Regions from separate parts of the Rhizobium sp. K102 genome, predicted to be linked through region 3. Evidence: predicted binding sites of a transcription regulator. Region 3 holds the regulator's gene; each other region holds the start of a gene.
The links. The regulator PhoB, encoded in region 3, activates phosphate uptake and scavenging genes when phosphate is short. The targets are predictions, from matches to a motif close to TGTCATNNANCTGTCAT.
Positions count from the first base shown of each region.

Region 1 (10,560 bases), 1.3 Mb from region 3:
GCGCTCTTGGCGCTTGCAGGGTCGCTCGCCTTCTACCGCCGGGCAACCGTTTGACGTCAGGGCAGGGACAGGTGACCGACGCGATAGGCCTGCGTCTGGGCGTCGATCTCGGGCATCTCGCGCCATAGCCTGAAGCGCACCCGCGTCCATGTCGTCGGTTCGAAGCCGGAGACGGAGGCGAGCGCGCCGCCTGCCGCAACCTCGGCGTCAGCCTGCGCGCTTTCGGCCCGCCGGATATCAGCAAGCGGCGCGTAAGGCTCGGTCAGCAGGATATCGCGGGTCGCAAACCTGGCAGCGGCAATCTCTGCCGAAAGCTCCGCCTGCCAGACAATCCAGGTTCTGACCGTTGGCCAGCCGAAAGCGCCGGTCAGGGCTTCGAATCCCGGGCCGCAGAGAAAGTCGCTCGCCCCTTCCGGTTTCTGCCAGAGATAGAAGGGCGTATAGAGATTGTCGCGGCTGGCGCATTCGCCTCGGCGGGCGCTGAGATAGGCCTTGAAGCCGAGATTGGGGAAACCGTCGAGCAGCGGCCCCTTGTCGCGTATGCGTCGGTCGACGATCGACATGTCGTAATCGGCGGGCAGGGTGAAGCTGTATTGCATGGCAATCATGACCGTTCCCCTGCTGCCCGCAGCCGCCAGTCGGGATCCGTCATCTGCGCGATACCGTTGCCGAAGGACCAATCATCAGGGGCGCTGGTGCTGATGACGATCATCACGTCCTCGGGCCGAAGACCCGGCGATTGCGACACGAGATCGACAAGCCGGCGATAGAGCGCCGCCTTCATTTCGGCGATTCGGGGCCGGCCGATGGTGATCGAGATATAGACGAAATTGCCGGAGCGCGGGCCGGCGAGATAGCTGCTGTCGAAGATCAGCTCGTTCTCGTCATGCTGGTGGATGGCCTGGAAGCGATCGTTCTCAGGCACGTCGAAGGTCTCGACCAGGGCGCGTTGGATGGCGTCGGCGAGTGCCGCGAGATAGTCCGGCGACTTGCCTTTACGAAGGGAAATGCGAACGAAGGGCATCGGGATCTCCATGGTTGGGGCCGTCCGCCGGCCTTGACAACAGCACCATCGCACGGCACGATGATGCTGAAAATCAGAATATTATGGACAAATAATCCTGAAAATATGGACTGTGTGATGCGGCGGACCATCTTTGATCTCGATGTGCTTCGAACCTTTTCGACCGGTATGGAGCTCGGCAATTTCGCCAAGGCGGCCGAAAGGCTCGGGCGTTCGACCTCGGCGGTCAGCGCGCAGCTGAAGAAGCTGGAGGAACAGGCGGGCACGCCGATCTTCCGCAAGGCCGGGCGTGGGCTGGCGCTGACCGATGCCGGCGAGACGATGCTCGGCTATGCCAGGCGGCTCTTGGAGCTCAACGACGAGGCGGCCGCCGCCGTGCACAGCATCGAGCTGGAGGGCTGGGTGCGGCTTGGGCTGCAGGAGGATTTCGGAGAGACCTTGCTGCCCGAGGTGCTCGGCCGTTTCGCCCGCGCTCATCCGAAGGTCCGCATCGAGGCGCGGGTGGCACGCAATACCGAACTGCTCGAGCGCGTCACATCAGGCAAGCTCGATCTGGCGCTTGCCTGGAGCGACGGCGCGCTGACGGCACATTGCGAGCGGATCGGCGAAGTGCCGATGTGCTGGATCGGGCCTGCCGAGGGGCCGATCGGCTGGCATGCGGCCAGCGGCGAGCCGATGCCGCTCGCCTCACTGGAGGCGCCGTGCCTGTTGCGCAGTGCGGCGACAAAGGCGCTTGATGCGGCCGGCATTTCCTGGCGGCTCGCCTTCGTCAGTGCCAGTCTTGGCGGCCTCTGGGCGGCGACGGCAGCCGGCCTCGGTCTCACCATCCGCACGCCGATCGGCCTGCCGGCGAAGCTCCGGCCGCTTATGCCGAAGGCCGTCGGCCTGCCCGACCTGCCGAAGCTTGGCCTGGTTCTGCATCGGGCCGAAGCCGAGCTGCCGCCGGCTGCGGCGCGGCTCGGCGAGCTCGTGCTGCAGTCGGTAGAGGGCGCGCTGCAGCAAAGGCTCTAATATCTCAGCCGAAGCGCTCCAGCGCCATGGCGAAGAGATCGGCATCGACATTGCCGCCCGAGGTGACGGCGATGACTGCATCGCTTTCCAGCGCCTCGGCGTGGAAGAGGGCGGCGGCGAGCGCCACGGCGCCGCCGGGCTCGACGACGATCTTCAGCCGGGTAAAGGCGAGCGCCATGGCGCGCAGCGCCTCCTCGTCGGTGACGACGATGCCGGCGCCGGCAAGGCGCTTGAGGATCGGGAAGGTGATGTTGCCGGGCTGTGGCGTCAGGATCGCATCGCAGATCGAGCCTGATATCGACGCGTTGCGTTCGATCCTGCCGGAGGCGAGCGAGCGGGTGGTGTCGTCGAAACCCTTGGGCTCACAGGGCCGGACGCGGAGGCCGGGGGCACTGGCTTCGAGGGCAAGGGCGATGCCGGAGGTCAATCCGCCACCGCCGCAGGGCACGAGGACCTCGGCTGACGTCACACCCTCTTCTTCGGCCTGTTCGGAGATCTCGAGGCCGGTCGTGCCTTGGCCGGCGATCACCAGCGGTTCGTCGAAGGGCTTGATCAGCGTCAGGCCGCGCTCGGCCGAAAGCCGGGCGCCGATCTCGTCGCGATCCTCGTTGGCGCGGTCGTAGAGCACGACTTCGGCGCCGAAGGCGCGGGTGTTGGCGATCTTCAGCTTCGGCGCATCGCTCGGCATGATGATGACGGCGGGCACGCCGTGCAGCTTGGCGGCCAGCGCCACGCCCTGCGCATGATTGCCCGAGGAGAAGGCGATAACGCCGCGGGCGCGTACGGCCGGGTCGAGGCCGGAGAGGGCAGACCAGCCGCCGCGAAATTTGAAGGAGCCGGAATGCTGCAGACATTCCGCCTTCACGAACAGGCGCCGGCCGGCGATGTCGTTGAGGAAGGGGGAGGAGAGAAGCGGCGTGCGGCGCGCATGGCCGCGCAAACGGGCGCGGGCGGCGACAATCATTTCAATGCTTGCCATTCGGGAATCGTCCTGCTTGGAGAGTTCGCACATGCATAGGATGCGGCACGCCGTTTGTGAACGTCGACTTTGTCACCGTGACATGAATGGATATCCGTCGCCGCCTGAACCGTTTGGCGCCCGTCAATAGCCGCCGGCCGAGCCTTCCGCCGCGCGAGCGTCCATGGCGCCGTTGTAGCGGGCGCCGCCGCCCTTTGCGATGGCGGCAAGGCTTTTGCCGCCGACGAGGATGCCGGCAGCCTGGCCCCAGACCGGCGCATCATTGCCGCCGTCGAAACTGTAACCCATGGCGGCGAGGGCCTTTTCCGTATCCGGCGAAAGCGCATAGGGCTCGAGATAGACCTTGTCAGGCTGCCATTGGTGATGGAAACGCGGCGCATTGACCGCCTGGCTGATATCCATGCCGAAATCGACGACATTGAGGATCGCCTCCAGCGTGATGGTGATGATGCGCGAGCCGCCGGGGCTGCCGATCACCATGAAGGGCTTGCCGTCGCGGGTGACAATCGTCGGGCTCATCGAGGAGAGCGGCGTCTTCTTCGGGGCGATGGCGTTCGCCTCGCCCTGCACCAGACCGTAGAGGTTCGGCACGCCGGGCTTGGAGGTGAAATCGTCCATCTCGTTGTTGAGCAGAACGCCGGTACCGGGTGCTACGACGGCGGCGCCGAAGGAGCCGTTCAGCGTGTAGGTGACGGCGACGGCGTTGCCCTCGTCGTCGATGATCGAATAATGCGTCGTCTCGTTGCTTTCCTTGCCGCCGAGCGGTTTCAAATTCGCCGACGTGCCGGCCTTGTAGGGATCGATCTTTGCTGCGGTCTCCTTGGCGTAACCCTTGTCGAGCAATTTTTCGACCGGGTTCTCGACGAAATCAGGATCGCCGAGCGCCGCGTTACGGTCGACATAGGCGTAGCGCATCGCCTCGACCATCACGTGCACGGTTTCGGCCGAGGCGTAGCCGAGATAGGAGAGCGGATAACCTTCGAGGACGTTGAGGATTTCGCAGATGATGACGCCGCCGGAGGAGGGCGGCGGCGAGGAGATGATGTCGTAGCCGCGGTAATTGCACTCGATCGGCTTCAATTCGCGCACGGCATATTGCTCGAAATCCTGCTTGGCGAGGATGCCGCCCTTGGCCTGGCTTGCCGTGACGATCGCCTCGGCGGGTGCGGCCTTGTAGAAGGCGTCGGGGCCTTTTTCGGAGATGGCGGCGAGGACCGCGGCGAGATCCGGCTGCGCAAGTTTTTCGCCCGATGCATAGGGCTTGCCATCCGGTTTCAGAAAGATTTTCGCCGCCGTCTCATCCTTGGCGAGGCGTTTGGCGCTGCCGGCGAGGATGGCCGCGTCGCCCTGTTCCAGTGTGAAGCCTTCCTTGGCGAAGCGAAGGGCCGGCGCGATCAGATCCTGGCGTGAGCGGGTGCCGTATTTCTCGCGCGCGGTTTCAAAACCCATGACCGAGCCGGGAACGCCGACGGCGAGATAACCGTCGAGGCTGGCGCGCGGCACGATCTCGCCCTTGGCATCGAGATACATGGTCTTCGTCGCGGCGAGCGGCGCGCGTTCGCGGAAATCGAGGAAGGTCTTGGTGCCGTCTTTCAGGCGGATGGTCATGAAGCCGCCGCCGCCGAGATTGCCGGCCGAGGGATAGACCACCGCCAACGCGTAACCGACGGCGACGGCCGCATCGACGGCGTTGCCGCCGCTCTTCAGCACCTCGACGCCGACATCGGTCGCCAGATGCTGAGCGGTAACGACCATGCCGTGTTCGGCTTCAACAGGTGCGGGCGAGGCCGCGAAAGCCGAGGTCAGGCAGAGCGACAATGCCGATATGACCGAGATCGTCCCGATATGCAGGCGGCCCATGATTTCCCCTCCTATGGACAACAACGGAAAAACATATGGGGCTGCGCCGGCTCGAGGCAATGCGCGCGATCGGCTTTATGCGAGGCGTTCGATCGAGTTTCCGGCTGAAGGATCATGCCCGCGCGGGGCGCCCGGCTCCAGCGACGGCAGAGATGTCCGATCGCGCGACGCCGCGGCGAGCCGCTCCTCGGCCCGGCGGGCGATTGCCTGCAGGTCGCACGGCTTGCCGGCGATCTTTTCCATGGCAGCGATGGCGACATCGGTCGCGAGATAATCCGGCTTGTGGCCGACGCCGCGGACGGTGATGAGCTCGGAGCCGGCTATATCGCGGGCAAGACCGCGTGAATGCAGGTGTTCCCAGACGATCTCGTCGCTGTCGCCTGTTATGATGACGGTCGGCGCGGTGATCTGTGAATAGAGCGGCGATTGTTCCTTCAGATAGGCAAGCAGCCTTTTGAAATCGACGGCGTTGTTGCGGAAGGTGCGGGGCCGCAGCACCAGCGATGGGCCGGTCTTTTCGATGTAATCGAGCGGGCGCGGATTGGGACGGAAGACATTCAGCGTGCCGCGCTCCAGCCGGCTGAGCCCCAGCGGCACGACGATGGCGTGGTTGAACAGCCAGCCGACGACCGGCGCCGTCGCGACGTGATAATACCAGTCGATACCGCCCGGCCAGGGATGGGTCGCGGGTGCCAGAAAGAGCAGGCCGGCTGTCTTTTCGGGATGGCGCAGGCCGAAGGTTGCGGTGATCGCGCCGCCGAAAGAATGACCGACGATGATCGCCCTCTCGATGCCGCGGGCCTCCATCAGCCGGGCGATCGCATCCGCCTGGCCGGAAGGGACCGCGTTTTCAGGGCCGCCGCGTTCGGAATAGCCGTGGCCGGGACGGTCGACGAAGAGCATTTCCGCCCGGCCTTCGAGGGCTGCGCGGAAGGCGACGACCTGGTCGAGCAGATTGCCGCTGGCGCCGTGAATGAAGACGAGCGCCGGCAGATCGGCATGTTCCGGACGCTTGATATGGACGGCATTCATCCGGTAGCCGCCGACATCCGTCAGCTCACCGATATTGGGATAGGTCCGTTCGAAGCGCCGCGCCTTGTAGGAGGAGTAACCGATGGCGGCGGCGAGGGGAGCGAGAAGAGCGGAAACTTCTGCAAGCATGATCTTTACGGGCGATGGTTGCGGCGGATCTCGAGAGCGCTGGGCGAAGCGCCGCGTGGCTCCCTCGATAATGCTAAAATTGTGCGGTCCGGCCGGGCTTCAAGATTGGGCGAGCCGACATCACGTGCGGTTGCCGGCAAGTTTTTCCGACAGCGTATTGACCTGTTCCTGCGCAGTGCGCTCGGCGGGATAGATATCGAGGAACCGCTCCCAGGCTTTCAACGTCAGCTGATCGTTGCCGGAATTGCTGAGGATCGCGGCCATGCCGGAGAGCGCGCCGAAATGGCGCGGCTCGAGATCCAGCACATGTTCGATGTCGGACATCGACTTGCGGTAATTGCCCATGACGAAATTCAGCGTGGCGCGCCGATTCCAGCTTTCGGCGTAATCGGGCTTCAGCGCTATTGCCTCATCGAGGAAATCGAGAGCGGCGGGATTGCGCTTTTCCTCAATCGCCTTGTCGGCCCATTGCATCAGCAGATTGACGGTCGCGCTGCCGGAATCATTCCATTCCAGGCGAATTTCGTTGGCGATGCCGCTGGCCTTGTCGGGATCGCGCTCGCGCTTCAGCTGGCTGAAGAGCTGATCGAGGCGCTGCTTCGGCGAACTGGCGGCATTGCTCTGCTCGACGATGACATCCTTTTCCGCCGCGATGGCCGGAAGCGGAGAGGTGGAGAGAACGAGGAAGAGCGGCAAGGCCGCTGGCGTCAAAGCAAAAAAGCGCATGGCGGACATATTAGCCCGCCAACGCCGAAGATCAAACAAATTTGACGTGATCACCGCAGCGACCTACCGGATGTCCGACGGCGCAAACTGCGCGGCGCGGCGATCCGGATGCGCGCAATCAGCCCTGACGAGCCTTGTAGCGCGGGTTCAGCTTGTTGATGATGTAGATGCGGCCCTTGCGGCGAACCAGACGGTTGTCACGGTGGCGAGCCTTGAGCGACTTGAGCGAATTCTTGATCTTCATTTTTCTGATCCGCGATCTCTATGGGGGAATTCACATTCGCCCGTATCTTTAACAATCAAAAGCGCGCCGTCGGGGCGCGCTCTTTAGGTGGGGGAGCAGATACCCCGTCACCTTTTCCGTGTCAACCACGTGACGGTGTTTTTCCCGGGGCGAGAGGGTGTTTTCTCACCGGGAAAGCGGGGATTTCGGCGCCAACGTGGTGACATGGCCCATCTTGCGCCCGGGCCGCCACTCTGTCTTGCCGTAGAGATGGACCAGCGTATCGGGGCGTCGCAGCCAGTCGGGAACGGCAAGGATATCGTCGCCGATCAGGTTCTGCATAACGCAGTCGGAATGGCGCGCGCCATCGCCGAGCGGCAGGCCAGCGACGGCGCGGATATGCTGCTCGAACTGGCTGACGGTACAGGCCGCCTCCGTCCAGTGTCCGGAATTGTGTACACGCGGGGCCATCTCGTTGGCGATCAGGCTGCCGTCGACAAGCACGAAGAATTCGATGCCGATGACGCCGACATAGTTCAATGCCGCGAGGATTTTTTCGGCCGAGCGACGTGCGGCTTCGCCCGTCGCTGCGGAGATCGCGGCGGGAACCGTCGAGGTATGGAGGATGCCGTTGCGGTGAATATTTTCGGCAGGATCGAAGCAGACGACCGCGCCGTCGGCGGTGCGCGCGGCGATGATCGAAACCTCGCGCTCGAAGGCGACGAAGCTTTCGAGGATCAGCGGCACGGCGCCGAGAGCGGCATAGGCGCCGTCAGGGCTGTCGGCCATTGAACGGAAAAGCTTCTGTCCCTTGCCGTCATAACCGAGACGGCGGGTCTTCAACACGCCCTGACCGCCGAAATCCTTCAGGGCCGCCTCGAGGTCGGCCTGGCTGTCGATCGCGTGAAAGCGGGCGGTGGGGATGCCGCAATCGTTGAGGAAGCGCTTTTCGACCAGTCGGTCCTGGGCGGCTTCCAGCGCCTTCGGCGGCGGATAGACGGCAATGCTTGCCGAAAGCGTTTCTGCGGCGGCAACGGGCACGTTCTCGAATTCGTAGGTGACGACATCGCAGGCAGCGGCAAGTTCGGCCAGCGCCGCCGGATCATCATAGGCGGCAACGATCTGCCGGTTGGCGAGCTGAGCGGCCGGGCAGTCCGCCTGCGGCTCGAGAATGATCGTGCGGAAATTCAGTCTGGCGGCGGCGATGGCCAGCATGCGGCCGAGCTGGCCGCCGCCGACAATGCCGATCGTGCTTACGGTCATTGGTCGTCCATCGGGTATTCGGCGATGCTGGCACTCTGACGTTCGCGCCATTCGTCGAGCCGCTCGGCGATTTCTTCGTCGGAAAGGGCAAGCACGGCGGCGGCGAGAAGGGCAGCGTTGACCGCGCCCGCCTTGCCGATGGCGAGCGTTCCCACCGGAATGCCGGCCGGCATCTGCACGATCGACAGGAGGCTATCCTGGCCGGACATGGTTTTCGACTGGACCGGGACGCCGAAGACCGGCAGCGGCGTCATCGATGCGGTCATGCCCGGCAGATGGGCAGCGCCGCCGGCGCCGGCGATGATGACCTTGAAGCCCTCGGCGCGCGCGCCCTTGGCGAAATTCGCCATGCGGTCGGGCGTGCGGTGCGCCGAGATGATGCGCGCATCATAAGGGATTTCCAGGGCTTCCAGCGTATCGGCCGCGTTCTTCATGGTTTCCCAATCGGATTGGCTGCCCATGATAATGGCGACGGGTGGTCTGTCTGTCATCGTTGCCGCTATTCCTCTCAAGCAATGCGATCGGGCGATGCGATCAGGCGATGATATCAGGGACGATCTGATCTTCCAGCTTAGAAAGCTTGTCCTTGATGACGAGCTTCTTCTTTTTCATGCGCTGGATTCGCAGAGCGTCGCATCCGGTCTCGATCATGGCGTTGATCGCGGCGTCGAAATCCTCGTGCTCCTGACGCAGCCGCGCCACCATGAGCCTGATTTCCGCCTGTTCCTGATCGGCCATATGCATTCCCCGTTGTCGTCTTCGGATCTTGTCCGATCTGCCGATGATTTCCGCAAGCTCCTATCACCAAATACGGGTAACGGCTAGTTAGTCTTGATCATGAATTTGCCATCTCATCTTCATCTTTTCGCCTTCGACAAGCCTTCAAAAATATGTCACAGTCCGGCGCGTTGACACCTTGATCCCCGACGATGATGGTCGGGGAGGGTAAGAGGAAGGAAGGGTCAAATGACAGTTCAAGCTCATCTTGAATCACTCCAGAAAAAGCATGTTGCTCTCGAGGAGGAGCTGCACGCGCTCAGAACAGCTCCCTCTATCTCCGATACGGAAATTGCCGAATGCAAGCGCCGCAAGCTGCGCATCAAGGACGAGATTCAGCGTCTCAAGTCATCCGTCCACTGATCTTCCCAAGGGTTCGCCGGCCGATCATCTTGCGTATGAAGAGGTAAATTCATCCATTCCGCCTAAAATTTGCAAGACCCGGTGATTTGACACCAGAATTGCGCCAGCCCGATGCTCGCGGCATCGCGGCTGGCGCTTTGCATCTCCCGCCGCCGATCGCGTCATAGGATTAGGTTTGGGGTCTTGTCGGAGGGCGATCAGGCCCAGAACTGATCCAGCCACAGATTGAGCTTGTCGAAGCCGCGGTTATTGACCGCGTAGATGCGTTTGGTGCCTTCCGACGTCACCGAGACGAGGTTGCTGTCGAGCAGCGCCTTCAGGTGTTGCGACACGGCCGGCCGGCTGATCGGCAGGCCCTCGGCGAGCTCGTTGACTGTCCGCGGCGCGCGCCGCAATTCTTCCAGCAGAAACCGCCGGTTCGGATCGGCAATCGCAGAGAAGGGGTCCGTGTTCGACATGGCGGGAACGCTACGGCAAACCGGCCGCGGCGGCAAGAAAATTGTGCGTTGCAGCGTGGAGCAGGGCGGCCCTTACCCGCCAAGGCCCTCGCGCACGATCAGCAAGGCGGCGATCAAGGCCATCGCATACATGAAGGGGTAGAACATCGCCGGCTGCATGCGGCGCACGCACCAGGCGCCGGCAAGCGTGGCGAGCGGGGCGAAGGGCAGCAGCGTCGCCGAGGTCGCAAGGTTCTGCGTGTCGAGCTGGCCGAGCGCGAAATAGGGGATCAGCTTGACGGCATTGAGGATCGCGAAGAAGCGCACGCTGGTGCCGGTATATTCGCGCGGCTGCAGCTTGAGCGGCAGGGCATAGACCTGGAAGGGCGCGCCGCCGGCATGGGCGACGAAGCTGCCATAACCGGAAAACGTCCCCCAGAGGCTGGCGGCAACCGACCGCTGGCCGCGCGGCGGGATCACCTTGGCGATGCCGGGGCCGAAATTGCTCCAGAAATAACGCAGGCAGAAGAGGATGGTAACCGCCCCGATGACGATGCGTAGCATGTTGCCCGGAACCAGCGCCGACGTCGCCCAGCCGAGGCCGATGCCGAAGATTGCACCCGGCAGCATGATCTTCAGCGTCGTCCAATCGCCATGCTTGCGCCAGATGACGAGCGAAATCATATCCATGAAGATCAGAATCGGCAGCAGGATCGCCGCCGCTTCGACCGGCGAG
Region 1 is NZ_CP092436.1:4,287,184-4,297,743, forward strand. Features, by position in the region: gene MHI61_RS26920 (LysE family translocator) at 1-54, shown strand, start outside; gene MHI61_RS26925 (DUF4865 family protein) at 57-608, opposite strand; gene MHI61_RS26930 (tautomerase family protein) at 605-1,024, opposite strand; gene MHI61_RS26935 (LysR substrate-binding domain-containing protein) at 1,142-2,035, shown strand; gene MHI61_RS26940 (threonine/serine dehydratase) at 2,040-3,014, opposite strand; gene ggt (gamma-glutamyltransferase) at 3,138-4,874, opposite strand; gene MHI61_RS26950 (alpha/beta hydrolase) at 4,950-6,035, opposite strand; gene MHI61_RS26955 (hypothetical protein) at 6,156-6,770, opposite strand; gene ykgO (type B 50S ribosomal protein L36) at 6,880-7,005, opposite strand; gene MHI61_RS26965 (5-(carboxyamino)imidazole ribonucleotide synthase) at 7,171-8,247, opposite strand; gene purE (5-(carboxyamino)imidazole ribonucleotide mutase) at 8,244-8,738, opposite strand; gene MHI61_RS26975 (DUF465 domain-containing protein) at 8,782-8,985, opposite strand; gene MHI61_RS26980 (DUF465 domain-containing protein) at 9,214-9,387, shown strand; gene MHI61_RS26985 (metalloregulator ArsR/SmtB family transcription factor) at 9,585-9,845, opposite strand; gene MHI61_RS26990 (sulfite exporter TauE/SafE family protein) at 9,918-10,560, opposite strand, start outside.
Region 1: MHI61_RS26975 (DUF465 domain-containing protein) is a predicted target of PhoB. The motif match lies at 9,092-9,108, and genes of this name have one in related genera.

Region 2 (10,560 bases), on a different replicon from region 3:
GCAAAAAGCCCTTCGAAGCGGCGGCGGTCGAAGCGTGGGAGGAGGCTGGCGTGCGCGGGTCGGTGAGAAAGAAGCCGGTCGGCCGCTACACCTATCTGAAAGAATTTGACGACGGTGACATCGCCCCCTGCATTGTCGACGTGTTTCAGGTGGAAGTCACAGAGGTCGGCGACGGTTTCAAGGAGCAGGGGCAGCGTATTCTCGAATGGGTCGACCCGGTTGAGGCGGCACGACGCGTTCGCGAGGTTGAACTCAAAACTCTGCTGGTGGAATTCAAGGTCCGCGGCCGCAAGAAGGGCGGTTAAGGTACGAGTGGCACCCCGCTCACGGAAATCGCTCGCGAAAGCTGATGTTGTGACGATTTCGACATGAGCGTCGGCGGTTGATTTCATCAGATGCGTTGCTAAAATGTCGTTCATGGTCGAGCAGGACACCCATATTGTCCCCCGGGTTGCCGGTATTCCGTTGGCGGGATACCGGGATGTCGACCACGCAATCTAAACACGCGGATCGTTGCCTGGTCTCGCCCATAGCGGACGAGGCGCGTCGACGTTGCAGCCTTGTCCTCCCTATTTTCCTGGAGATTAACATGGCACAGAATATCTACGACAATCCCGATTTCTTTAGCGGTTACAGCCAGTTGCCTCGGCAAGTGCACGGGTTGGACGGCGCACCCGAATGGCCCGCGATCAAAGCGATGCTTCCAAGGCTAGAAGGCAAGCATATTGCGGACTTGGGCTGTGGATTCGGTTGGGCCTCACGATGGATGCGTGATCAGGGCGCGGCTTCAGTTATTGGATACGATCTTTCCCAGAACATGATTGCCCGAGCGAAAGCCGACACGGCTGACGCTGCCATCGACTATCGCTTTGCCGATCTCGATATTTTGGAATTGCCACATGCAAGCTTCGATCTGATCTATAGCGCCCTGACGTTTCACTACGTATAGAACTTCGACAGACTTGCGCGGATGGTTTACGATGCGCTCATCGCAGGGGGAGACTTGGTGTTCACCATCGAGCATCCTATTTTCATGGCAGCTCGGCATCCGCACTGGATTTTGGATGAAGACGAGCGCAAGACCTGGCCGGTGAATGGCTATTCTATCGAGGGAGAGCGCCGTACAGACTGGTTCACGAAAGGCGTTGTTAAACACCATCGGACCCTGGCGACGACCCTTAATACCCTGATCGAGGTCGGCTTCAAACTAAGCCAAATCAATGAGTTTGCGCCGACGGACCACCAGATTGCGGCGATGCCTGAACTGGCCGAAGAGCTTGAACGTCCGATGATGTTACTGCTCTCGGTCCGCAAGGCAGGAGCTTAATGCAGATGCGCCGCTCGATGGTCCGTGCCTAGGAATCTCAATTTGTCCTGGCTAGGGCTTTTGGCTTGTCTGCATGGATCAAGCATGTTCGGTAGTGAAAGCTCGACGCCAAAACTCTGACATTTTGCAAATGTGCCCTGGCAGCAACGTTTACGGTTGACGGGCGGACCTGGAGACAGCTCCTTATCGCAGACGGCATTGCGGTACCATTCCTTTGGCGGGAGGAGTGATGCCCCGCAAACCCCGAGACTGTGGTGCGGGCGAGATCATGATCATTCTCACAATAGCGCACCCGACTAGAATCAGCCGCCCGCGCCCCTAATGACTGTGTGTGAAATAGTCCGGCACTTTGTACCAATCCACCGCGGAGATCGACGCAGGTTCAGTTTTTCGCCAAGACCGACTTGCTCCGTCCGTCACAAAGCAAACCAAGCAGCCGGCGGCGATGCGGTGCCGGACGGATTCCGGCATCAAAGAATAAAGAACTGGTTCGCTACCGTCGTGAGCCAAAACGAAACTGCCGCAATGATTGCCGCCGCCGGTAGGGTGATAACCCATGCGACTACGATGTTGCCCGCCAGCCCCCAACGGACCGCAGATACGCGCTTTGCGGCGCCCACGCCTATGATGGCACCGGTTATGGTGTGCGTGGTCGAAACGGGTATGCCTAGCCACGTTGCGCCGAAGAGCGTCAAAGCGCCGCCCGTTTCGGCACAGAAACCCTGCATCGGGTTCAGCTTGGTAATTTTCGAGCCCATTGTGTGGACGATGCGCCAGCCGCCGAATAGGGTGCCGACGGCCATTGCTGCCTGGCACGAAAGTACGACCCAGAGCGGCACATGAAAGCTACCGCCGAGATAGCCCTGCGAATACAGCAGCACGGCAATGATGCCCATTGTCTTTTGTGCGTCGTTGCCGCCGTGGCCGAGCGAATAGAGTGAAGCAGAAACAAATTGCAGGAAGCGAAACGATCGATCGACCGCGAAGGGTGTCTGCCGGATGAATGTCCAGGTCACCGCCAAGATGAGAAGCAGCGCCAGAAGGAAACCGATCATTGGTGACATGACGATTGCCGACGCGGTCTTGAGGAGACCGCTCCAGACAATCGAGCTCAGTCCGGTTTTGGCGAGACCCGCTCCGACCAATCCACCGATCAGGGCATGGGAGGAGCTGGAGGGAATGCCGAATATCCAAGTGAGGACGTTCCAGACGATGGCCCCGACGAGAGCCGCGAATATCACTTGCGGAGTGACGATCGCCGGATCGATGATGCCGGTGCCGAGCGTTTCGGCCACGTGGAGCCCAAAGAACAGAAAGGCGATGAAATTGAAGAAGGCCGCCCAAAAGACAGCATATTGCGGCCGAAGCACCCGTGTTGATACGATTGTCGCAATTGAATTGGCTGCGTCATGCAGGCCATTGAGAAAATCGAACAGCAGAGCGACCCCGATTAGGCTGACGAGCAACGGGAAAGCAAGAGTGGCATCCATCAGATATTCTCGATCACGATGCCGCTAATCTCGTTGGCGACGTCCTCGAAACGGTCGACCACCTTTTCCAGCTCGCCGTAGATCTCGCTGCCGATCATATATGCCATCGGATTGTGCGCGCCGTGCCGGCGAAACAAGTCTTTGAGCCCTTGTTCGTGGAGCTCGTCTGATCGTCCTTCCACCCGCGTGACTTGCTCGGCGATGGCCGATAGACGCGCGGCATTGGCGTTCACTCGATCCAGCAGCGGGATTGCCTCGGCAATTAGATTGGCCGCCTCGACGACAGTCTTGCCCATCTCCTGCATGCCTGGGTCAAAGCTCCTCTGCTCGAAGAGGCGGATGGTCTTCACCGTTTTGTGCATCGTGTCGATTGCGTCATCCATGGATTGGATGAGATCCTTGATGTCTCCGCGATCGAACGGCGTGATAAAGCTTCGCCGCACGGCTTGCATGACTTCGCGCGTGACGTTATCCGCCTCATCCTCCAATCGGATGATTACTTCGCATTGATGCTCGATTTCTATCCCCGAAAGCAATCTGTCGAGCGCTTCTGCCGCTCCGACGATCGTCTTGGAATGTTGTTCGAAGAGGTCGAAAAACCCGTCTTCGCGTGGCATCAACCTACGAAACCAACCCAGCATGAGCACCTCGCGATTTTGGTCTGTGTAAGATATGTCGGACGGACGTCATCCGGGACCATTGTCTAAACATTATCTATTTGAGGAGATAGCGCCGAATTCTGGTTTATGACAGTTTTATGACAGACAAGGATGCGCGCGGTCGCCGGAAAGCCCCGTGATCCATATAGTGACCTCCCTGCCGACTTTGCCCACGTTTTTGTTTCCTTTCTTCGGGGTGGCGGAGGCGATGTCGGGCCCAAGCGCATGACGGTGAATATGGGGAGTTTGCTTGGAGGCCGCGCCCTCCGACGGTGGCTTCCGCGCCGAAACCTCATCCAGTCGAAAGGACGACATTCCGCAGCCAGCGATGTCTGGCGCTGGCCTCGGAGTTTCGCCATAAGAGCTTCATCTTCCCGCTCGTCAAGGGAGACTGATTCTAATTGCTACGTGCGAGCGACGCTTGCATGATACCGGTCAGTTTGCGCCCGGAACCGCAGCTCGGCTGTGAGCGGAAAGTGCTCGCGGTACTGGTCGTAGCAGAAGAAGATAAGGGTGCCATCGTGATCGTCACCAATGTCTGCCGGACCCGGTGCAAGTCCCGTTCAAGAACCCGCTTTTCGGTCACGTCCCGATTGTGAGGGATTATGCCGAGCAAGGTGCCGTCGTGTCGCGAAGAGGCACTTTGAGTTTCGAGAGACAAACTTTGCTTCCTTCCGCACGTTCGATGCGTTGCTCTATCGATGACCTTCTGCGCCAATTCCTCCTCACGGCGGAACGCCGCCGCCGTGTCGCTATCGAAGAAGTCGAAAGGATGATGAGAATAAGCCTGTATCGGGCGCCGATGACACGCGACATGGCTTGGCGGTCATCGCTCTCGGACGTCGCCGCATCACGCGAAAGGGCTCGGAGCGGCCGCGATCGAGCAATCGAAGCCTGGCTGCACGGTTGGCTCTCTCTGCGGAAAACGCTTTCAAGCTGTATTTCTGTTTATCGGCTAGGGCTGATTGAATATTCGCGCCGGCATGTTAGCCTTCGCACTGACTCAACGAGGTGGGGTCCGGTCAGCCTGATGAACTCGTTTCTTTCTATGGCAACAGCCTGGAAATAATCAAATGCTCTCGGGCGGTTACTGAGGTCTACAAAGTTGCAGCAGCGTCAGGTACGACCCTTTGGGATCTATATCCGGAGCTGCTCGAACCCGACCACATATCGGGGATCGAGGCCGTACTTGCCGGCGGCCTACCGCGCAACATCGCGATTGGACGCGGTCCTCCCAGCAAAAGTCGCAGTCTTCTGGTTTTCGGCACTGAACGGGGCCTCGGCGTCATCGAGTTCACAGAATGGGAACGCGATTTCGAAGGAAACGACCGGGGAACCCGACCGTGCTCTCCTTCTTCATCAGGCTAGGCACGACGTACTGACGGGACTAGCCAACCGTCGCCAGTTCAGCAGCGATCTTGAGACAGGCTTTCCCGTAACAAGGGATCATAAGGTAGCGCTGATGCAGCTCGATCTGGATGACTTCAAACCCGTCAATGACACCCTTGGTCACGGTGCCGGCGACGTGGTGCTCAAGATGACGGCGGAACGGATTCAGGCCTTACTTCGCGACGGCGAGACAGCTTATAGAACTCGCGGGCGACGAATTCGCCGTCATTCAGCGGCGTGGTGATCAGCCCGCGGAGGCGGAAAACCTGGCCGAATCTCTTGTCCGTGCGTTCAGAGAGCCATTTACCATCGACGGGATCGATGTATTTGTCGGCGCTAGCGTCGGTATCGCCATTGCGCCGAGCGATGGCAATGACGGCGAACAGTTGATGAAAGCAGCCGACATTGCGCTCTATGCTGCCAAGAACGACGGACGTGGCCGGGCGAGGACGTTCAATCGCTCGATGATGATCATGCTGGAGCAGCGCGAGACGCTGAGGCGCAGCTTGCGGGTTGCGCTCAAGGAGCAACAGTTCCTCATCGAGTATCAGCCTCTGGTGGAGGTATCGGAGGGGATCGTCGGCTTCGAGGCGCTGCTGCGTTGGCGCCATCCTTATGCCGGAGTGATTCCCCCAAGTGTTTTCATCCCCATGGCCGAAGCCGATGGCCTTATGGGAGATATTGGAGCGTGGGTGCTTGAACAGGCCTGTCGCGAAGCTTTGACGTGGCCCTCGCATTTCATCGTGGCGGTCAATCTCTCGCCGGCCGAATTCCTGCGCCGTGGCTTCACCGATCGCGTAGCCGGTATCCTCGACGATGTCGGGTTTCCCGCCGACAGGTTGGAGATCGAAATAACCGAAACCGTCCTGCTTGAGCGCACCACCAACAATCTCGATACGCTGCATACTCTGGAGGTCCTGGGCGTCCGAATCGCACTCGACGATTTTGGCACTCGCTATTCATCCCTGAGCTATCTACAGAACTTCCCGTTCGACACGATCAAGATCGACAGGCACTTCATCAAGGATGTCGAGACCAACCCGAAGAGTCAGACGATCGTGCGTTTCGTCGTCGGCCTTGCCCATGGGCTGGGGATGCGGATCACGGCGGAAGGCGTCGAAACAGCCGGTCAGGCGAGTTGGCTTAGAAGAGAAAAATGCGATCGACTACAAGGACTTCTGTTGGGCGCCGCGATGTCCTCCGATGCCATCGGCGATTTCCTGCGTCAGGAGTTGTTCGCGACGCGTTGGATCTGCTAGAGATCCCAGCCTGCTTCTGGTCGGCTCGACGGTTCTGGCACGGCGACAGCTTTCCCAGCGTTCGGCTTGTTGTTATGGGGTTCACGTTTTAGGCCAAAAAGATCGCATAATGGATCGAAGGGAACTAGGCGGCAGCGACGACGTAAGCAGACTTACCTTACCAGGCCGGTTTGTGCTGTGAATCAATTCAAGAGCACCTTTTCTAGGAGGCAATCGGCAGGTTCGTGAATACTTTGATCGCGGTTGTCATCCATAAGTAAGTACGAATTCAAATCGCTCATGACAAATTTTATCAATCGGCCTACTTGCAAATTGGCTGGCTAGATATGCCGGGAAAGTCAAACAGTGTGCTGGGAGGTGGGCTTTCCTCCCGAATTGGACAACGTATAGATGTAATTACAGTGGACGGGCAAATTCCATGAATACTCCCTATTAACCAACCTTGCGTCGTTAAGTGACGTCTGTCTCTACCCTGGGGCCAATTTGGCGATGGTAGATGAGCTTGAATCAATCTGGGGCATTCATCTTCCGACCGATCATCGGGCTGTTCTAATAGAGAGTAATGGTGTTCAAGTATTTGGCGGGTATTTTCGACTTTTTGGGATTGGTCCAGAGGCGAGCATAGATATAGTGAAGTGGAATGATCCGACACTCTGGAAATTCGCTTGGGAAACCCGTTGCTCTGACTATCTATGCTTTGCTGAAACGGCGTGTGGCGACCAATACGCTTACAATGCGGCCGCCTTGAAGGACGGATATTCTGAAGTTTATTTTCTTGATTGCCTTTCAATGTCGGCAACGTTATTAGCATCGACGTTTTTAGAATTCCTGCAAAATGAATTCCTACGCTGTGCCAAGGAGCCATATGACACCCTGCTTGCGGAGGCGCGCCAAATTATAGGCGATCTTGATACCCAAGAACATTTGATCTATGTGCCTTCTCCGCTCCTGAGGAGGAGCGGAAGTAATTTCAAATGTCCAAAAAATGGACGCTCGATCAGCGATGATTTGCAATGGCGACATTGCTATCCAACTAGACGCGGGTCCGGCAGATGGAAGCGTAAAAGCAATCATCCCATACGATGATATAGAAGGACGTATGCGCCTACGATTAGATTGGGCCTAGCGTGCTTGCACAGCTTGTCGGTCCCGCACGGTCGAGCGGACCTAGTGGTGAAGATGATCAGCCTCGCAGCGCTGCGGGCGGAGGTAACACGGCGAGGCGCGGCATTGGTCGAGGTCAATGCCTAGCAGAAGGGCGATCTCTGGAGCGGACCGCGTGGGATTGAGATCGTCCCCGATTTCGCCGCTTCCATACCGGCCGAGATCCGCACTCGCGAGGCGCTGCTCTACACTTCCGATCTCGAGCAGCTCGCATCGACCCTCGACAGCCTCGCGGCCCAGCGCAATCAGCAGTTCGCCGCTTTGAAGCGATATACCGAGATGATTGCCGCCCAGCAGGCGCTGGTCGCCACGCTGACAGATCGCGTCACCATGCGTTCCAACCTCGTCGATCTCAGTGCCGGCTCGAGATCCGGCGTCATCGATGCCGTCGAGGTCAAACAGAAGGAAGAGGCAACGCTTGCCGAGCAGATCGGTCAGCGGGCGGAGGCGGAGACGGCAATCGTCACGGCAACCAGCGAAGGCCTGAAAGCCATCAAGACCTTCGTCGCCGACAATGCTCAGAAACAGGCGCAGGCATCACGGGAGATCGACGAGAAGGAACAGCAACTGGTGAGGGCGGCCAAGCGGCTCGAATCGATGACGATCAAGAGCCCGATCAAGGGCATCGTCCAGACATCCGCCATCACGACAGTCGGCCAAGTGGTGACGGCCGGCGCGGAGCTGATGCGGATCGTACCGGACGACGCTTCGCTGGAGATCGAGGCCTATCTGCCGAACCGGGACATCGGCTTCGTCTCGCCTGGACAGCCGGCCGTCATCAAGGTCGAGGCTTTCCCCTTCACCCGCTATGGCACCCTCAACGGCACGGTCACCCGCGTCGCGACCGACGCCATTCCCGAACCCGACGCACAGCAGCTCGAAGGCCAGCCGGCAAAGGAGCTGCAGAGTGTGATCCCGATCGGCAACGCTCAGCGGGTTCAGAACCTGGTCTTCCCCATCGTCATCAAGCCGAATGTTGCGAGCATAGACATCGACGGAACCCGCGTCGCGCTATCGCCCGGCATGTCCGTCACCGTTGAGGTCAAAACCGGGAGCCGGCGTATCCTCGAATATCTTTACTCGCCGCTCGCGGAGATCGCCTCCCAGGCAATGCAGGAGAGGTGAGTGGGGCGAGTGCCAACAAGAGGAAGATAGAACACTAACCGGGCGCGTTAAAACAACAACGCGGCGGTAACAAAGAGTATTGACACTATCACCCCCTAATCATCTCATGGCGCGATCCGCATCCAGGACGATGTGCTCGGCTGGGTGCCGCAATATGATTTGTCCGAAATGACCCGCTCCGCCTGAACTGGCACTCAAAATCCACCAGCATTGTGGGAACGCTAGCCGTACGTCCTGCTGACCGCCGTCGACCAGCGACGGCCACCAACTGTCGGGCGTCGGTCATGTTTGTAAGGGCTGTTCCGCGACACCTGCCTGAGCGTGCCGATGTTTGCCAGGTCGAAAAGTGAGTCGGCAGCCGATTACGGGCCAGAAGGGGTAGACAAATATGGGAGCATAACATCGAGGCCCTTTGATGAAACGGAAGCAGAAATCCGAGTTCATCTTCCTGCCTGCGTTCTATCGAGTTTCGGCTTGCCCTGCCGATAGATTTGATGTCGAGAGGAGTAATGTCGCAATGATGCAATCGGAGCCAAGTTGTGGACCCAAAACGAACTGAACAAAAGCAGCGTCGGACGATCATAGCCGAGGGAGCCCATCCTGTTGATGCTCATGTGGGGCAGCGCATATTTGCAGCGCGCCAAGCCAAAGGGATGTCTCAAAAGATTCTGGCGGCACGGCTCGGGATAACCTTCCAGCAAATTCAGAAATACGAAAAGGGTAAGAACCGCGTCAGTGCGTCAGTACTCTACGGGATCATGTGCGCGCTGGACGTGCCCGCTACCTATTTTTTTGACGGATTAGCGGCCCCTGACAAGCTTGCGCTGCAGGCAGATCCCCCGCCAATGAGAAAACCGAAGGCAATGGAACCATTGTTTAGGGCCCAGGAAAATGTGAATCTCTTGCAAAATTACTTAGCCTCTTCCTCGGCCGTCCGGAAAGCGGTTCGCTCCCTGCTTTCACTCGTTGCAAAGGAGGAGACATAGGTGCCGATGCAGGACAGCAGGGTCCGGTTGTGAAGGGTCTCGATCCGGTGAATGACCGCGCGACAAGGTGGCAACAGCAGTCGGCGCATATGAGAAACCACCGCATCCTCCGGAGAACGCCGTCGACCCGAAATCCCCAGCCAGCCTCTGCTTGGATGCGATGCTCGGCTTAGTTTTCATGCCACGCCGAATCCGAGAGATGGTACGGGTTCGAATCTCAGCAACGGCGTCTCCGGCATCGCTCAAGGGGGACCGATCATCCGGAGGTGAGGAATTCAAGGACGATTGAAGGCCCCACTCAGAATATCGAAAGCGCATCGAGCTTAAGAGCCGCCGAATAACTCGATTCTTGAGAACTCGGTGCCTGACGTAGCCCGGCGATCTTTTCGAACTGATCCGGATCTTCGAGCGCTTCGTGGGTCATTGAGGCGAGGCGCTTGAAGCCATCAAAACACTTCGAGTGGAGAGGCTCCCCATGTTCCGCAGCAATTTTTGCGATCGCTGCCAGGGGGCGCAGCGCGCAAATGTGATAGTCCAACGCCCTGGTCCCACGAGCGAGTTCCGCGGGGCCGATCGGCATCCGTTCACTCGAGCGTTATCGCCCATGGACCGGCCGTCGCCACGCCCACACGCTCGGCGATCGCGTCGAAGATAAAGTCTCGATCCGTGCTCATCTTGAGTGTGCCGAACACATCTATGAGCAAGCAAATGCGGCAGGCTGGTTTATCGGCCCTCCTTATGCAGCAGCTGAGTTGGTTTTTGACGAAAACGATCTCGAAGGCTGTTCGCTTGAGACGGATGAGCTGTGAAGGCTAGACTGGAGAGTGGCAGGGGCTAACTTGGTGGAGGCGATGAAGCCAACGGGTGATCGAATGTGGACACGCTGGCGGGTGGTGGGATCCAGCTTCAGGACCAACGCGCACCCTACCATTGCGGGGCAGGGCGAGGGAGCCCTTCTTCACGAGCGCCATGCACGGCTTGTTTCGAGGATGTTCGCGTTCTGGGCCAAGAAGATCGCATAATGGATCGTCGGGACCCTTTGAAAATACCTCGGGACGAGCTACTGGCCGCCGCTCCCTTTCAAGAGCTTTGAGCGTATAGACCGCCCTCAGCCCCTATTAGATTGGCCACATATTCTGCCCCGGGCTGCGGTGGATCGGA
Region 2 is NZ_CP092438.1:364,267-374,826, reverse strand. Features, by position in the region: gene MHI61_RS32410 (NUDIX hydrolase) at 1-305, shown strand, start outside; partial or broken gene MHI61_RS32405 (class I SAM-dependent methyltransferase) at 590-1,327, shown strand; gene MHI61_RS32400 (inorganic phosphate transporter) at 1,798-2,817, opposite strand; gene MHI61_RS32395 (DUF47 family protein) at 2,817-3,458, opposite strand; partial or broken gene MHI61_RS32390 (EAL domain-containing protein) at 4,488-6,124, shown strand; gene MHI61_RS32385 (SMI1/KNR4 family protein) at 6,608-7,210, shown strand; gene MHI61_RS32380 (HlyD family type I secretion periplasmic adaptor subunit) at 7,409-8,413, shown strand; gene MHI61_RS32375 (helix-turn-helix transcriptional regulator) at 8,953-9,399, shown strand; gene MHI61_RS32370 (alginate lyase family protein) at 9,698-9,979, opposite strand.
Region 2: MHI61_RS32395 (DUF47 family protein) is a predicted target of PhoB. The motif match lies at 3,564-3,580, and genes of this name have one in related genera.

Region 3 (10,560 bases):
CTCCTGGCCGCCGGCGGCGATCGTCGCAAGCGTGCGTCCATGGAAGGCGCCTTCGAAGGTGATGATATGGAAGCGCTCGGGATGGCCCTTGGAAAACTGATAGCGGCGCGCCGTCTTGATCGCGCATTCGAGCGCCTCGGCACCGGAATTGGTGAAGAACACCTTGTCGGCGAAGGTGGCCTCCGTCAGCCGTTTGGCCAGGCGCTCCTGGCCGGGGATCTCATAGATGTTGGAGAGGTGCCAGACCTTGTCGGCCTGCTCCTTCAAGGCGGCGACCACATGGGGATTGCCATGGCCGACGGAGGTGACGGCGACGCCGGCGCCGAAATCGAGATAGCGCTCGCCGCTTTCGGTGATCAGCCATACGCCCTGCCCTCGCTCGAACCGCAGCGGGGCACGAGAATAGGTGTCATAAAGCGGCGCGGCTTCGGCCATGGCGCGGGTCTCCCGATCAGTGTTGTCAAGCACGGACTCCGGCTAAGAAAACCGGGCCCGAAAAATCAAAAATGCCGCCTTTCGGCGGCGATCGGTACTATTTCCTTTTCGCGCTGCAATGTCAACAAAACTGCGCCCTTAGCGGATGCAGCAAGCTTGTACAGCGGCATTATCAGCCTTCAACAGGCATTATTGCAGAAATGACACGCAGAGGCAGCAAGTTGGGGAAAACTCGGAATTCGATTCATCCGGATTCCCGCGACTCTTGTCACGGAGTCAGCCTCACACTAGGTTAAAGTTCAATTACTAGACTGCATGCGGCGGAACTAGTCACCAAAATTGATCAAGCGTTTCTTGTTTCGGAGGCTTCCGGGACAACGGTGAGGGATTCTGCCATCACCAACGCAAAAGGTGGAGACAGGGCATGAACTGGACAGACGAGCGGGTCGAGAAACTCAAGAAGCTGTGGTCCGAAGGGCTGAGCGCCAGCCAGATCGCGGCACAACTTGGCGGCGTGAGCCGAAACGCCGTTATCGGCAAGGTGCACCGGCTGAGCCTGCCGGGCCGCGCCAAGGCCGGCGGCACAGCCACCGCGGCGCGCACGCCGAAGCGCCAGACATCGGCGCCGCGCGCGCCGAACTACGCCTCCCGGATCACCACCCGCACCGTGACCCGCCAGCAGGGCGCAACGATGCTGAAGGAAGAGATCGAGATCGATGCCGTCGAGGAAATGGAATATGTTCCGAAGGGCAATGTGGTCGTGCCGATTTCCCGCCGCCTCGGCCTGACGGAACTGACCGAACGCACCTGCAAATGGCCGGTCGGCGATCCGCTGAAGGACGACTTCCACTTCTGCGGCTGCGAATTCCCGGATAATTCGCCCTATTGCAGCTATCACCAGAAGCTTGCCTATCAGCCGGTCAACGAACGGCGCCGGGCGGCAGCGCGGGTCAGCTGAGCGGACAACCATTGCTGGAAATGCGAAAACGGGCTGGAAGGCCCGTTTTTTGATTGGGTGACGCGAACGCGGTGCTTGCGGTCATGGGTCCTCGGGCAAGCCCGAGGACGACGGAGTGTGGGGGAACGCATGCGGTAAGAACCGCCAAGTGCGTGTTGGGTTTCTTGGAGTGCCCTCTCTATTTCCGCGTTCCCACGCAAACCACCCGCGCAATCTTGCTGGAATTCCGCCAGACGTCGCGCCTCTTGCCGGCCGCTGTCCCCGTTCTCCGTCATACTCGGGCTTGACCCGAGTATCCATGCCGCGCGCATGCCGCTCGTTCATGGAAACGAAGTGCCCCACTCGTATGGGTCCTCGGGTCAAGCCCGAGGACGACGGAGTGTGGGGGACGCGAGCGGCAGGAACCGCACCGTGCAGTGATCTGTCGGCCGCGTTTTGCGTTACGCGGCTCCGACGCCCGGACCAACCAGACGGCGCCCTCAGGCTTCCATCGAATAACCGGCGCCGCGGACGGTGCGGATGACATCCTGCATGTTGGAGAAGTTCAGCGCCTTGCGCAGGCGGCCGACATGGACGTCGACGGTGCGTTCGTCGACATAGATATCGTGGCCCCAGACGCCGTCGAGCAATTGCGAGCGGGAAAAGACTCGGCCCGGCGACGACATCAGGAATTCCAAGAGGCGGAATTCGGTCGGGCCGAGGCGGACTTCGCGGCTCTTGCGATGGACGCGGTGGGTTTCGCGGTCGAGCTCGATATCGCCGCATTTCAGCACCGAGGACAGCACCTCCGGGCGGGCGCGGCGCAGCATGGCCTTGACGCGGGCAACGAGCTCGGGGGTCGAGAACGGCTTGACGACGTAATCGTCGGCGCCGGTGGACAGACCGCGGACGCGCTCGCTCTCCTCGCCGCGCGCCGTCAGCATGATGATCGGCAGCCGTTCGGTTTCCGGCCGCATGCGCAGGCGCCGGCAGAGTTCGATGCCGGAGACGCCGGGCAGCATCCAGTCGAGGATGAGAAGATCGGGCGTTCGCTCCTGAAGCCTGATTTCGGCCTCGTCGCCGCGCAGGATGGTATCGACTTCGAAGCCTTCCGCTTCGAGATTATAACGGAGAAGCACGCTGAGGGCTTCCTCGTCTTCAACAACTGCAACTCTCGGGATCATGCGTGTCCGTCTCCTCGCGCACGATCCTTAAACCGGGGGTGATTTAAGCAAGGGATCCCGCGCAAAATCAGAAATTGGCTGCGACCTCTTTGCGCGCCCGGACGGGCGCGCACGCGATGGGCTGGTCCGGCACGGTTATTCCGTGGCGGCACCGACGGTGTTGGCGCTGTCGTCCTTTGGACGGTCGCCTTCCGGCTGGGCGCCGGTTGCCATGTAGTAGATCGTCTCGGCGATATTGGTGGCGTGATCGCCGATGCGCTCGATGTTCTTGGCGCAGAAGAGAAGATGCGTGCAGCTCGTGATGTTGCGCGGATCTTCCATCATATAGGTCAGGAGTTCGCGGAACAGCGACGTGTACATCGCGTCGATCTCGTTGTCGCGCTCGCGGATGGCGGTCGCCTTGTCGGCGGCGCGCGTCGTATAGACGTCGAGCACTTCCTTGAGCTGGACGAGCGCCAGCTCGGACAGATGCTCGAGACCGCGGGCGAGCTTGCGCGGAACGCCGGTGCTCTGCACGGCGATGACGCGCTTGGCGGTGTTCTTGCCGAGGTCGCCGACGCGTTCAAGATCGGCGGCGATGCGGATCGAACCCATGATTTCGCGCAGGTCCGAGGCCATCGGCTGGCGGCGGGCGATGGTGACAATCGCCTTGTCGCCGATTTCGCGTTCGGTGTGATCGAGGATCACATCGTCGGAGATGACCTTCTGCGCCAGCGCGGTGTCGCCGTTGACCAGGGCGCGAACGGATTCGGCGACCATCTGCTCGGCTAGGCCGCCCATTTCGGAAATCCGCCTGGAGAGGAACTTGAGATCATCATCATAGGCAGAATAAATATGTGTCGATGCCATGGGGCTTTGTCCTCGAATAACGGGAAGGCTTCGGACTGCCGCAATCAGCCGAAGCGACCCATGATGTAGTCCTGGGTGCGCGGATCGTCCGGGTTGGTGAACATCTTGTCGGTGTCGTTCTCCTCGACGAGGTTGCCGAGGTGGAACATGGCCGTGCGCTGCGACACGCGCGCCGCCTGCTGCATGGAGTGGGTGACGATGACGATCGTGTAGTTCTCGCGCAGCTCGTGGATCAGCTCCTCGACCTTGGCGGTGGCGATCGGGTCGAGCGCCGAGCAGGGCTCGTCCATCAGGATGACCTCAGGGCTGACGGCGACGGCACGGGCAATGCACAGGCGCTGCTGCTGGCCGCCGGAGAGGCCGGTGCCGGACTCGTGCACGCGGTCCTTGACCTCGTTCCAGAGGCCGGCGCGCTGCAGGCTTGTCTCGACGATCTGGTCGAGATCGGCCTTCGACTTGGCCAGGCCATGGATGCGCGGGCCGTAGGAGACGTTTTCGTAGATCGTCTTCGGGAACGGGTTCGGCTTCTGGAACACCATGCCGACGCGCGCGCGCAGCTCGACGACGTCGATGTCGGGATCATAGATATCGTCTGTATCAAGCGTGATCTTGCCGGTGACGCGGCAGCCCTCGATCGTGTCGTTCATGCGGTTGAGGCTTCGCAGAAAGGTCGACTTGCCGCAGCCCGAAGGGCCGATCAGGGCAGTTACGGTGTTTTCGCGGATGTTCAGGTTCACATCGAAAAGCGCGCGCTTCTCGCCGTAGTAAACCGAGACATCCTGTCCGATCATCTTATACGGGACGTTGCTCATCTTCTGATCCAGCGCCTTTTCAACTGCAGCTTCCGTCAACATGTTCATGATGTTTAACTCCGTTTACCAGCGGCGCTCGAAGCGACGACGCAAGAGGATGGCGCCCATGTTCATGACGATCAGGAACAGGAGCAGGACGATGATGGCACCCGAAGTACGCTCCACGAAGGCACGTTCGGCCTCGTTCGCCCACATATAGACCTGCACCGGCAGGGCCGTCGAGGGTTCGAGCGGCGTGGTCGGCGCGTTGGCGACGAAGGCGACCATGCCGATCAGGAGCAGCGGCGCGGTTTCGCCGAGCGCATGCGCCAGGCCGATGATCGTGCCGGTGAGGATGCCGGGCATGGCAAGCGGCAGGACGTGGTGGAACACCATCTGCATCTTCGAGGCGCCGAGACCGAGCGCTGCGGCGCGGATCGACGGCGGCACGGCGCGCAGTGCCGCGCGGGTGGCGATGATGATCGTCGGCAGGGTCATCAGCGTCAGCACCAGGCCGCCGACCAGCGAGGCCGAACGCGGCAGGCCGATGAAGTTGATGAAGACGGAAAGGCCGAGCAGACCGTAGACGATCGAGGGAACGGCAGCGAGGTTGTTGATGTTGACCTCGATCAGGTCCGTCAGCTTGTTCTTCGGCGCGAACTCCTCGAGGTAGATCGAGGCGGCAACGCCGATCGGCAGGGAAAGCGCCAGCACGATCAGCATCAGGTAGAGCGAGCCGATGAGGGCGACGCCAAGGCCGGCGGCCTCCGGACGGCTGGAGTTGCCGTTGACGAACAGGCCGGTGTTGAACTCTTTCTGAAGAGCGCCGCTCGCCTTCAGCTGGTTCATCCAGGTCACCTGCTTGTCGTTGACCTTGCGGTTCTTCTCATCGACGGAGAGATCGATCTGGCCCTTGTTGGCGCTGTCGATATTGGCGTCGGCGAGCAGCGAGACATTGACCGTCTTGCCGATGAGCGAGGGATCGGCGACGACCATATCGCGCAGCTGGATCGGCGCGCTCTTGGAGAGCATGGCGGTCGCCTCGCGCACGTCAGGTTTGCTCGAAGCATTGATGTTCAGCTGCTTGACGATCGCGTCGCGCAGCAGAACCGGGTAATTGGCGGCGACCAGCACCGAAGGATCGCTCGCACGCTTGTTATCAGGATCGATCGTCTTCTCGGCGAATTCGATCGGCAGGGTGATCGCCGTCTGCTGGAAGGCAGTGTAGCCTTTGCCGATCACCGTCCACAGCAGGATGAACAGGAAGACGAGACCGAAGGTGATGGCGGCGATGCCATAGACCTGGAACCGGCGCTCGGCGGCGTAGCGACGCTTGATGCCGATATCGCGGCGCGCTGGCGCCTTGGAAACGGTGCCGGCCGTGGGAGAAACAATATCCGTCATTCGTACTGCTCCCGGTATTTGCGCACGATGTAGAGCGCGTAGATATTGAGGCAAAGCGTGATGCAGAACAGGGTGATGCCGAGGGCAAAGGCTACCAGCGTCTGCGGCGAGGTGAACTCAAGGTCGCCTGTGAGCTGGTTGACGATCTTGACGGTCACCGTCGTCATCGGCTCGAAAGGATTGATCTGGATGCGGGCGGCAACACCGGCGGCCAGCACGACGATCATGGTTTCGCCGATGGCGCGCGAGGCAGTCATCAGCAGTGCGCCGACGATGCCGGGAAGGGCTGCAGGCAGGACCACCTTCTTGATGGTTTCGGAGCGCGTGGCGCCGAGACCGAGCGAACCGTCGCGCAGCGCTCGCGGCACGGCGGTGATGATATCGTCCGACAGCGAGGACACGTAGGGGATCAGCATGATGCCCATGACGATACCGGCGGTCAGAACACTCTGCGCCTGGATGAAGTTGCTGTAGTTGCCGGAAAGCAGGCCGCTGATCTGAGTGGAGAAATCGCGCAGGAACGGACCGACGGTGACGAGCGCGAAGAAGCCGTAGACGATCGTCGGAATGCCGGCCAGCACTTCGAGAAGCGGCTTGGAGACGCCGCGCACCTTCGGCGAGGCGTATTCGGCCATGTAGATGGCGGCGAAAAGCCCGACCGGCACGGCGACCAGCATGGCCACCAGACCGATATAGAGCGTGCCGAGCAGCAGCGGTATCAGGCCGAACTGGCCGAAGGACGAGCTGCCAGCGCCGGCAAAGCGCGGATCCCAGACGGTGCCGAAGAAGAACTCGCCGGCCGGAACGGCGGCAAAGAAGCGCGTGGCCTCCGACAGCATCGACAACACGATGCCGATCGTTGTCAGAATGGCGATCGAGGAGGCGAGCAGCAGCGCCCAGAGCATGACGCGCTCGACGCGGTTACGGGCGCGGAAGCGGGGCGCGATGGAGCGCAGCGCGTAGAAGGCGCCGGCGACGGCCAGAACGAAGACGATCGCAGTCATGGCCATGCGGCTCGTCAGGCTCATGGCGTTGAGCGTCTTGGCGGCGGTGACCATGTAAGGCTGCGGCTGGCCGGCGAGCGGCACGCCCTTCTCGCTGAGCTTGGCCTGGAGTGCGGCCGGATCGTTTGCGACCGCCGCGGTTTCATCCGAAGTCAGCATCGTCAGGCCGCGGGCGACCGTCGCCACCATCGAATAGCTCAGATCCTGCTCGACCGTGGCCTGGGCCTTGACCTCGTCAGGGAAAGCACCGCGAACGGAGGACTGGATGATGCCGGGGCTGACGGAGAGCCAGACGCAGAGAACGATGAGGGCAGGAAGAACGGCCCAGATCGCCGCATAAGCGCCGTAATAGGCCGGCCGTGAATGCAGTGCGGAGGATCTGCCCCCGGCAAGTGCTGAGGCACGGCTGCGCGCGACCAGATAGGCGGCGGCGCCGATCACCACAAGGCACAGAAGTATGACGGATGTGCTCATTCGTTACGTCCCCAGGCCCATGGCCCCCAAAAAGCCGGCGGCTTCATCAGCCTGCCTTCGGCTTCCAATCATGGAGAAGGAATTCAACCCTGCACCGGACATGCCGGCACGCAGGGGCATAAAGCAATGCCGGCGCGGGCTCAGAGGCACCGCGCCGGCAAAGTTATTACATGGACTTGCCGGCTTCGACAGCCTTGCGGATCGCTTCGCGCTCGGCATCCGGAGCGGCAACGAGGCCGTATTCGGCCAGCGGGCCTTCGGGGCCGATCATCTGGTCGGATACGAAGAAGTTGACGTATTCCTTCAGGCCCGGAACGGCGCCGAGATGTGCCTTCTTGACGTAGAAGAACAGCGGGCGGGAAACCGGATAGGTGCCGTTGGCGATCGTTTCGGTGGACGGAACGATACCGTTCACGGTTGCGACCTTGAGCTTGTCGGCGTTGTTTTCATAGAAGGAAAGGCCGAATACGCCGACGCCGGTCTTGTTGGCGGCGATGCGTGCCAGGGTTTCCGGATAGTCGCCGTCGATGTCAACGGCAGCGCCGTCCTTGCGCACTGCGACGCAAGCCTTGCCCTGGGCAGCCTTGTCGGAGATTGCCTTGGCGATGACGTCGGTTGCGCCCGAAGCCTTGCAGCCGGCGGCGAGAACGTTCTGTTCGAAGACTTCGCGGGTGCCGTGCTTTTCGCCCGGGATATAGGCGGCGATGTCAACAGCCGGGAGCTTCGGGTTGACTTCCGACCACTTCTTGTAGGGGTTGGCGACGAGCTTGCCGTCGACGACGACCTGGGCTGCGAGGGCCTTGTAGATGTCGGCGGGAACGTAGGCGACATCGGGGTTGGAAGAGTCGGTCGCGAAGACGATGCCGTCATAACCGATCTTGACTTCCTGGATGTCGGTCACGCCGGCAGCCTTGCAGGCTTCGGCTTCGTTCTTGTTGATCGCACGCGAAGCGTTGGCAATGTCGATCGTGTCTTCGCCGACGCCCTTGCAGAATTCCTTCAGACCAGCGCCCGTACCGCCGGATTCGACGACCGGGGTCTTGAAGTTGGTGAAGGTCTCGCCGAAGGAACTCGGCAACGATCTTTGCGTAAGGCAGGACGGTGGACGAACCAGCAATCTGGATCTGGTCACGGGCGACGGCAGCGCCAGCGAAAGCTGCGGTTGCGGCGAGCGCGGCAACGGTGAGCTTGAAGGTGTTCATTAGAATCTCCCGGGTATTGGGCTTGTGTGAGTGCGGCCTCTAGAGAGGCCCTCGCATGCCTTTTTTCATCGGCGGGACTCTCTTAGCGCTGTAAGCCCCGTCCTTTTATGTCAAATCCGTGAAACATTTGTGACAGACTAAATTATTGAAAGAAAACGTAATTCTCAAAAGCACCGAGGTACGAATGTTGAGAACCGGCAAAGTCGGAACCTTCAATCTACCTCTCGTTGCAGAAACTGCCGACGCATCCCAAATTGGAGGCCCTAACCCGCACCCGTTTTACGGGGAGAGGGGACTTAACTCAGCTGTCTCGTATGGCACGTCCCCTCTCCCCGTCAGAACCGTACGGTAAAATCGGTGCCCTTGCCGACTTCGGATTTGACGATCAGCCGCGCTCGGTGGCGGGTGAGGATGTGTTTGACGATGGCGAGGCCGAGGCCGGTGCCTTTTTTCGAGCGACTGTCCTCGATGCTGACGCGGTAGAAGCGTTCCGTCAGACGCGGCACGTGCTCGGCCGGGATGCCCGGCCCCTTGTCGATGATGCTGACCTCGACGGGCCCGCCGGCTGCATTCTTCAGCCGGACGTCGACGACCTTGCCTTCCTGGCCGTATTTACAGGCATTTTCCATCAGGTTTTCGAAGACCTGGACGAGCTCGTCGCGGTCTCCCAGCACCTCGACCTTGCCGTCGGGCAGATGCAGGTTGATATCGACGCCGACGTCTCTGGCCAGCGGCACCAGCGAGTTCGCGGACATGGCCGAGCAGCGGCACCAGATCGACCTTCTCATCCGGGGCGATATGCGATTTCAGTTCAAGCCGCGAGAGCGACAAGAGGTCGTCGACCAGCCGGCTCATGCGTGTCGTCTGATCGAACATGATGCCCAGGAACTGCGCCTGCGCCTTCTGATCGTTCTTCGCCGGCCCCTGAATGGTCTCGATGAAGCCGCGCAGCGAGGCGAGCGGCGTGCGCAGTTCGTGGCTGGCATTGGCGACGAAATCCGAGCGCATGCGGTCGATGCGGCGAACCTCCGATATATCGCGGAAGGAGAGGATGAAAAACCGCTCGCGCTGGCCGTCGGCCTTGAATTCGACCGGCGCGCTGCGGACGATATAGACGCGCTCGGATGGCAGCCGCTCGGAATGCTCGATCTGGTTCGGCGCATTGGTTGCGATGGTTTCGCGCACCATGTCGAGCACGCCGGGCGAGCGCAGCCGGGCCGATATATGAGCGCCGAGCGCCACTTCGCCGAAGGCCTTTTCGGCGGCGCGGTTCTGGAAGAGCACCGAGGCGTCTTCGGACAGCACCATCACGGGAATATCGAGGCCGGCAAGCGTGGCGGAAATATCAGGCAGGCGGCTCGGCGGCGCTTCCGGCTCCGTCTCCTCCGGCTCGGCCGGTTCCGGCTTGAGCACCGGCGCCTCGTTGAACAGCGCGGTCAAGCTCAAGACGAGCAGGAGTACGAGCACGACCCACTTGTTCATGCCGGCGGCAAGAGCAATCAAGGCGCTGAGGATGGCCGCAAGTAGCACCGGCCGTTCGCGCCGAATGCGCGCCAACAGGCTTTTTCTCCACGGGATTTCGTCTGGCAAGTGGGCCTCGCGGCGTCGATTCGTTTTTCTTTATATTGGAACTGTGCCTGATAGCGGCAATTCATGACAGAAGTTTTCGGTTGGCGCCGCTTAAACGAAAGGCCGCAGCGGAAGCTTGAGAAAAAATCACGGGCCGCAAGCGAAAGATTTGATTTTCAAGGTTAAATATGTTCGCCTGCGGGGAGGGTAAACCATCAGCGCTGGAGGAGCATATGAGCGAGGATGTCGAAAGCAGGGCCGTGGAACTCACTATCCGCGGCAAGAAGCGCATCTTCGACGTCGACGACCCGGTCCTGCCGGACTGGGTGGAGGACCATGCGCTGGAATCCGGCGAATTTCCCTACAAGAAGAAACTGAGCGAGGAGGACTATCTTGAACAGCTGGAAAAGCTGCAGGTGGAACTCATCAAGGTGCAGTTCTGGCTGCAGGCATCAGGCAAACGGGTGATGGCGCTGTTCGAGGGCCGGGACGCTGCCGGCAAGGGCGGCGCGATTTCGGCTTCCTCGGCGCATATGAACCCTCGCCTTGCACGCGTCGTTGCTCTGACCAAGCCGACCGAACGCGAGCAGGGGCAATGGTATTTCCAGCGCTACGTCGCGCAGTTTCCAACATCGGGCGAATTCGTACTGTTCGACCGCTCCTGGTACAATCGCGCCGGGGTCGAGCCGGTCATGGGTTTCTGCACGCCGC
Region 3 is NZ_CP092436.1:3,023,078-3,033,637, forward strand. Features, by position in the region: gene MHI61_RS20910 (aspartate aminotransferase family protein) at 1-435, opposite strand, end outside; gene MHI61_RS20915 (GcrA family cell cycle regulator) at 860-1,393, shown strand; gene phoB (phosphate regulon transcriptional regulator PhoB) at 1,873-2,556, opposite strand; gene phoU (phosphate signaling complex protein PhoU) at 2,692-3,405, opposite strand; gene pstB (phosphate ABC transporter ATP-binding protein PstB) at 3,450-4,265, opposite strand; gene pstA (phosphate ABC transporter permease PstA) at 4,281-5,600, opposite strand; gene pstC (phosphate ABC transporter permease subunit PstC) at 5,597-7,078, opposite strand; partial or broken gene MHI61_RS20945 (substrate-binding domain-containing protein) at 7,245-8,280, opposite strand; partial or broken gene phoR (phosphate regulon sensor histidine kinase PhoR) at 8,616-9,837, opposite strand; gene ppk2 (polyphosphate kinase 2) at 10,083-10,560, shown strand, end outside.